2 regions of the Comamonas sp. lk genome follow, and region 1 is predicted to be linked to the other one. Evidence: riboswitches for the same ligand, from Rfam matches in the RefSeq annotation. Region 1 holds a riboswitch; the other holds the start of a gene.
The links. A riboswitch is a leader RNA that binds a small molecule or an ion and turns the genes downstream of it on or off. The one in region 1 is predicted to bind glycine.

Region 1 (3,394 bases):
TTTGAGCACCTGGTTCTTGCCGGCGATGGCCTTGAGCTCGGCCAGCGCTGCGGCTTCGGTGACGGGATCCGGCAAATCCATGGGTTTGGCGCGCGCAATCGAACGCGGCACGATGGAGTTGATCAGCGCGGCGCGCGAGGCCTCGCCAATCACGGAAAGCATCAGCGCTTCATCCGCGGCATCTATGCCTATGTGGCGGGGAATGAATTCACCGGGATTTTCCAGCGCTTCAAGGCTGGCAACGGGAGCGGGGGGCGACATCAGCATGGGAGGGACCTGTTCTCAAATACTGTGACTGACTGGGGGCGCAGGCAGAAAGAAAAACGGCCTTCGCAAACGCGAAGGCCGTGGAAAAAATCAATTGCTGGCAGCGAAGTCGTTATAGGCCGTCTCTTCCATCAGGCCTTCGAGTTCGCTGACATCGCTCATCTTGACCTTGAAGAACCAGCCGCTGTTCAGAGGGTCGCTGTTGGCCAGGGCAGGGTCGTCGCGCAGAGCTTCGTTGACTTCCACGATTTCGCCGGTCACGGGCATGTAGACATCGGCAGCGGCCTTGACGGATTCGACCACGCCAGCCACATCGCCGGCCTTGAAGGTGGAGCCCACGGCGGGCAGGTCGACAAACACCACATCGCCCAGCGCATCCTGTGCGTGGACGGTGATGCCGACGATGGCTGCATTGGTGTCAGCCGTGTTGATCCATTCGTGTTCTTTGGAATATTTGATGCTCATGGAAAGCTCCAGATGGTGAATTCAGGGAAATCTGTGTTTTGAGAAAGGTCCAGCGCGCACTTTAGCGGCGTTCTGAGCACCGCCGGATGAATTGGCCTGCTCAAACAAGAGGCCGGGCCACGGCAGCGGTTCAGCCTCGGTAATAGTTCGTGGGCACAAACGGCGTGGCCGTGACCTTCATGGGCACGGGCTTGCCGCGCACCATGGCGAAGATCTCGGTACCCAGCGCCGCATAGTCGGGCTGCACATAGGCCAGCGCCACGGGCTGGTTGAGCGTGGGGCTGAGCAGGCCGCTGGTGATATGGCCTATATGCTGGCCGTCCATGTTCTCCAGCACCGCAGGCTCGCGCACGGGAATGCGCTCCAAGGCCACCAGGCCTACGCGCTTGCGCTGGAGCTGCTGCGGATTTTGTAGCTGTTCCAGCACGATGGATGCACCGGGAAAACCGCCTTCACGCGCACCGCCGTTGCGGCGCACTTTCTGTATGGCCCAGTTCAGCGCCGCTTCCACCGGCGTGGTGGTCGTGTCTATATCGTTGCCGTAGAGACAAAGACCGGCTTCCAGTCGCAGCGAGTTGCGTGCGCCCAGACCGATGGGGGCGATTTCGGACTGGGCCAGCAGTGCTTGGGCCAGGGCTTGGGCACCGTCTGCGGGCACGGAGATTTCAAAACCGTCCTCGCCGGTGTAGCCGCTACGCGTGATGTAGAGCGCATGGCCTTGCCAGTCAAAATGGCCGCCGGTCATGAAGACCAGCTGGCTCACGCCGGGGATCAGGCGCGCCAGCACCGTGACCGCTTTCGGGCCTTGCAGGGCCAGCAAAGCCTGATCGGGCAGGGGAATCACTTCGCAGCGCTGGCCTATGCGCTCCTGGATATGGGCGATATCGGCCTGTTTGCAGGCACCGTTGACGATGACGAATAAGTCGTCGCCGCGGTTGACGAACATCAGATCGTCCAGAATGCCGCCTTGGTCATTGAGCAGCAGGCCGTAGCGCTGTTTGTGCACGCCGAGGTCTTGCACGTCCACGGGCATCAGCGTTTCCAGGGCGGCGGCAGCGTCGGCACCGCGCAGCAGCAGCTGGCCCATATGGGAGACGTCAAACAGGCCGGCGGCCTTGCGGGTGTGCAGATGCTCGGCCATCAGCCCCTGGGGGTACTGCACGGGCATGGAATAGCCGGCAAATGGCACCATGCGGGCGCCCAGCTGCTGGTGCAGGGCGAACAAAGGGGTGTGGCGCAGAGGTTGGTTGTCGGCGGCAGTCAAGGGGCAAGCTCCGGTGGTGAAACCAAATGAGTTGCCATGCCCGGCAAATGCAATAGATATCGCATTGCCTGGCGTGGCGGTCTTGCCCTGCTGTCCGCTTTACCTGAGAGATTCACTGCACGCGGGTGCAGCTTGCTCCTTCGGTGGGTGCTGCAAGCGCAGCACCTCTCTCCAGCAAGGAACGCTGTGGACTGAGCTTTGCTCGCCCGTCAGCGCTTGTCAGTCCTTTTGCCTGAGCGTTCGGGTGCTGCATAAAGGCAGAGCCTGCGCCTTCGGCGGTGCGTTGCGGGTCAAACCCCGTAGGCACTCTCTCCTGACAGCAGGCATTCTAGCCGCCAGTTATTGCGTCGCAACATGGGGTTTATGCGGGTTTGTACGAGGTCTGCGCATGCCGATCCGGCGGCGTTGGCTGTGAGAGATGCGCATAAAAACCGCTTGCACTCCAATCAGTAAAAGCGCAGACAGATATCAATTGCATAGTCCTTTCTCACTCTGTGGCACTGCCCAGAATGCGACAGGCCGCGCCACTGCGGATAAGTGGCGCGGCCTGGAACGGGTTCCGGTGGCGGATCAGACAATCTGGCGCTGACGGTAAACAGCGGGATCACTTGAATGGTTTTACTGCGTTGGTGAACGTGCTTCCATGGACTCAACTATGCATGTTGCAGTGCAGAAAATGCTGCTTTGTTTTCTGCAGATATCGCTTTGCTACAGAAAATTTTGCTGCCAATGCTTAAAAAGCGATAAATTCAAGGCCATGGACACTTTGGATAAAAAGATTCTTGCTGCTTTGCAAGCCAATGCGCGGGCCAGTCTGCAGGAAATCGGCGCTGCCGTGGGCTTGAGCGCCTCTCCATGCTGGGCGCGCATCAAGAAAATGGAGGAAGCCGGCGTGATCGAGGGCTATACCGTGCGCCTCAATCCCCAGGCGCTGGGCCTGGCCGATTCGGTGCTGGTGATGGTGACGCTGGACAGTCACTCCGACAACACGCTGGAGAAATTCGGCGAGGTGCTGGCCACCATTCCCGAAGTGGTGGAGGCGCATCTGGTCTCGGGCGAATACGACTATCTGCTGCGCATTGTCGTCAAGGACACGCGTGACTATGAGCGTTTGCTGCGCGAGAAGCTCTACAAGATCAAGGGCATACGCCACAGTCAGTCCAGCTTTGTGCTGCGCACGCTGAAGCGGGCCGATTTACCGCTGGGCATCTGAATTAAAGACCGAGACAACTGGAGCCGCAGAGAGTTTGAAATGAAAAAAGGCAGCGCCGTTGCCGGTGCTGCCTTGTTGCATGATTGGGGCTGAATTAGCGCAGACCCTGCACGTCCATGTCTTTGTACTTCACGATGCGCGAGCCTTTGACCAGCTTGTAGCCCCACCAGATGATGAGGAACAGC
Region 2 (3,394 bases), 670 kb from region 1:
CTGCCGCTGTGCGCCACGCTGATGGAACGCATGGGCGGCCAGCTGCAATATCTGCCGCCCGCCAGCGCCAGCCCAAGCACCGCCTGGCCAGGTGCCTGCTTTGTGCTGACCCTGCCCCTGGCGACCACGGGCGCCGCCCCGGAAAACCCCATCCCATGATTTACCTGATAGACGACGACGCCTCGGTGCGCGAGGCCTTGCATCTGCTGCTACAGACCTATGACCTGAGCGTGAGCTGCTTTGCCTCTCCTGCCGAATGCCTGGCCCATCTGGACCGCAGCCAGCCCGGCGTGCTGATCATGGATTTGCGCATGCCGCTGATGTCCGGCCTGCAGCTGTATGAGCAGCTGCGTGCGCAAGGCGTGGACTGGCCGGCCATCGTCATCACCGGCCATGGCGATCTGCACTCCTGCCGCCGGGCCTTCAAGGCCGGCGTCACCGACTTTCTGACCAAACCCATAGAGGAGCAGACCCTGCTGGAGGCCATCAGGACTGCCCAGGCCACGCTAGCCCGGCAGGCCGAGCGCAACGAGGCCCGCCACCATCTGCAGGTGCTGACCGAGCGCGAACGCGAGGTGCTGGAGCTGATCACCAAGGGCCTGGGCAGCAAGGAGATCGCGGCCGCGCTGGATATCTCCGTGCGCACCGTGGACACCCACCGTGCCAAGCTGGCCGAAAAGCTGGGCACGGGCTCCGTGGCCGAGCAGACCCGGCTGCTGCTGTCTGCCGCTGCCCGCAGCTGAGGCCCACCCTCGGTAAAACTACCGAGAGCCGTCCGTTGGCTTGCGAATAGGCGCCAAGCGCCCGTGTTCCTACAGTTCAGTCATTGCTTTCACCCCCTGGAGCCCTGACATGAATCGCCTGAGCACTTTTGCCCTCCTCGCCCTGAGCACCCTGGCCTGCGGCGCCGCCTCTGCCGCTACGGTCAGCACCCGCTCGATTGCCTCGGCAACCGCCGCCCAACTGGCCCAGCAAACCGTTGCCGCCTGCAGCGCCGACGGCCATAACGTGACCGCTGCCGTGGTGGACCGCGCCGGCGTGCTGCTGGCACTGTCCCGCGCCGATGGCGCCGGCGCCCACACGCCCAAAGCCGCCACCGCCAAGGCTTTCACCTCGGCATCGTCGCGCAACCCGACCAGCGGCATGGCCAAGACGATTCAATCCAACCCCGATGCCGCCGGTCTGGCGCAAATCCCCGGCTTTCTGGTGCTGGCCGGCGGCGTGCCCATCAAGGCGGGCAATGAGGTCATTGGCGCCATCGGCGTGGCCGGTGCGCCCGGCGGCCACCTGGACGAGGCCTGCGCACAAAAAGCCCTGGCGGCCTTGAAAGATCAGCTGCAATAAGCCGCTGCGGCCCGTCTGCCCCATAAGCCAAGGCTCCAGGCCTTGGCTTTTTTGCGTGAAGTCCCCCTTCCAACTGGCTAGAATCACGGCTTTCCTGCGGGAGAGCGAGGCAGGCGCCAAACATGGCCCCATGCCTCCGCCGAAGGCGCAAACTCCCATAATCGCTCAGGCACCCCGTACCGCAGGACAGGACAGTGCAGCCGATAGATCGGCCGCACGAATTCGCCAACTGGAGAGCAGCCCGCAGCCCTTTGCTGCAGGCTCACCGAAGGGGCAAGTGCACGGCCAGGCTGGCGCACGCAACTCTCAGGTACAAAGGACAGCGGGAGAGGCACGCCTGACATTTCGCTATGGCGAATGACTGGCTTAACCCAATCAGGGCTGTCATGCTTCCCTCCGTTTCCTTGCTGGACTCCTTCCAGGCCAGCAATATCACCGTCATGCTGGTGATCTATCTGGTGGCCATCGCGGCCGAAGCCATGTCCGGCGCACTGGCTGCGGGCCGGCGCAATATGGACATTTTTGGCGTGGTCGTCATCGCCTTTGTCACCGCCCTGGGTGGCGGCACCATACGCGACATGGTGCTGGGCCACTACCCCATAGGCTGGACGCAACACCCCGAATATGTGTATCTGGTCATCAGCTTCGGCCTGCTGACCACGCTCATCGCCCGACATATGCACCGCTTGAAGCAGGTGTTTTTGCTGCTGGACGCCATGGGTTTGATCGCTTTCTCGCTGATTGGCTCCAACACCGCGCTGGAGTTGGGCTACCCCACCATCGTCGTCATCATGGCCGGCATGATCACCGGTATCAGCGGCGGCATTTTGCGCGACGTGCTCTGCAACCAGGTGCCCGTGGTCTTCCGCCGCGAGCTGTATGCCAGCGTCTCCCTGGCCGTGTGCCTGATGTTCCTGGGTCTGCGCGCTCTGGATGTCAGCCCCAATATCAGCACCATCGTGTGCTTTGCCGGTGGCCTGGCGTTTCGCCTGGCCGCCATACGCTTCAAATGGCGTCTGCCGGTGTTCTCCTATCAGCAGCGCTGGGAATAAGAGAGTCAAGACCCTGCAATGTCTGTCGAGAGCCTACCCCTGCCCCCATCTGAAAAACCCGGTGAGAGTCTGGAGCCGCCCCTCAATGGGGAATCCATCACATGGCTTGCCGATGGCACGCCCTATAGCCCCCGCTTCGGTGACCGGTACCGCAGCGAACTGGGCGGTCTGGATCAGGCTCGTCAGGGTTTCCTGGGCGGCTGCGGTCTTCCCGAGGCCTGGGCCCACGCCTCGCAATGGCGAATCCTGGAGATTGGCTTTGGCTTTGGACTGAATTTTCTCGTCACCTGGGCTGCCTGGAAGGCAGACCCCCTGCGCCCGCGCGTGCTGCACTTTGCCTCGATCGAGGCCTATCCCGTGTCTGCCGACGATCTGTTGCGCGGCCTGCCTGATGACCCGCAGCTGCAGCTCTTGGCCGAGCAGTTGCAGGCCCAGTGGTGGGGCTTGCTGCCCGGCGTGCACCGGCTGTCTTTTGACAACGGACAGGTGCTGCTCACCCTTTATGTGGGAGATGCCCAGACCGTGTTGCGCAAGCAGCAGCTGACGGTGGACAGCGTCTACCTTGATGGTTTTTCTCCCAAACTCAATCCCGAGCTGTGGAGCCCCGAAGCCATGAAGAACGTGGCACGCCACTGCCGGCGTGGCACCGCTGTGGCAAGCTGGTGCATTGCAGGCAGCGTGCGCGAAGGTCTCGCCCAGCAGGGGTTTGAGGTACGCAAGGTTCCCGGCATTCCGCCCAAGCGCCACAACCTGCGCGCGGTTTACAACCCGCGCTGGGAGCCTCGCCATAAAGACGATGGGCTGCCGCCGCCGGTGACAGCGCCCGAACGCTGCCTGGTCATAGGTGCCGGTCTGGCCGGTGCTGCTGCCGCCGCCAGTCTCGCAAGACGCGGCTGGCAGGTCAGCGTGCTGGATGCCGCCGATGCGCCCGCCGCCGGCGCCTCGGGCCTGCCCTCAGGCCTGTTTTGCCCTCATGTATCGCCAGATGACAGTGTTTT

Region 2: linked by a shared signal. The riboswitch ahead of EAO39_RS10425 (trimeric intracellular cation channel family protein) and the one ahead of gcvT (glycine cleavage system aminomethyltransferase GcvT) in region 1 are both predicted to bind glycine.

Annotation. Positions count from the first base shown of each region.
Region 1 covers NZ_UOOB01000001.1:2,936,744-2,940,137, reverse strand. Annotated here, with positions in the region: gene gcvP (aminomethyl-transferring glycine dehydrogenase) at 1-267, opposite strand, end outside; gene gcvH (glycine cleavage system protein GcvH) at 358-732, opposite strand; gene gcvT (glycine cleavage system aminomethyltransferase GcvT) at 863-1,996, opposite strand; glycine riboswitch at 2,077-2,181, opposite strand; glycine riboswitch at 2,207-2,322, opposite strand; gene EAO39_RS13350 (Lrp/AsnC family transcriptional regulator) at 2,754-3,209, shown strand; gene EAO39_RS13345 (amino acid permease) at 3,304-3,394, opposite strand, start outside.
Region 2 covers NZ_UOOB01000001.1:2,265,787-2,269,180, reverse strand. Annotated here, with positions in the region: gene EAO39_RS10440 (ATP-binding protein) at 1-159, shown strand, start outside; gene EAO39_RS10435 (response regulator) at 156-743, shown strand; gene EAO39_RS10430 (heme-binding protein) at 853-1,344, shown strand; glycine riboswitch at 1,432-1,536, shown strand; glycine riboswitch at 1,564-1,677, shown strand; gene EAO39_RS10425 (trimeric intracellular cation channel family protein) at 1,731-2,396, shown strand; gene mnmC (FAD-dependent 5-carboxymethylaminomethyl-2-thiouridine(34) oxidoreductase MnmC) at 2,415-3,394, shown strand, end outside.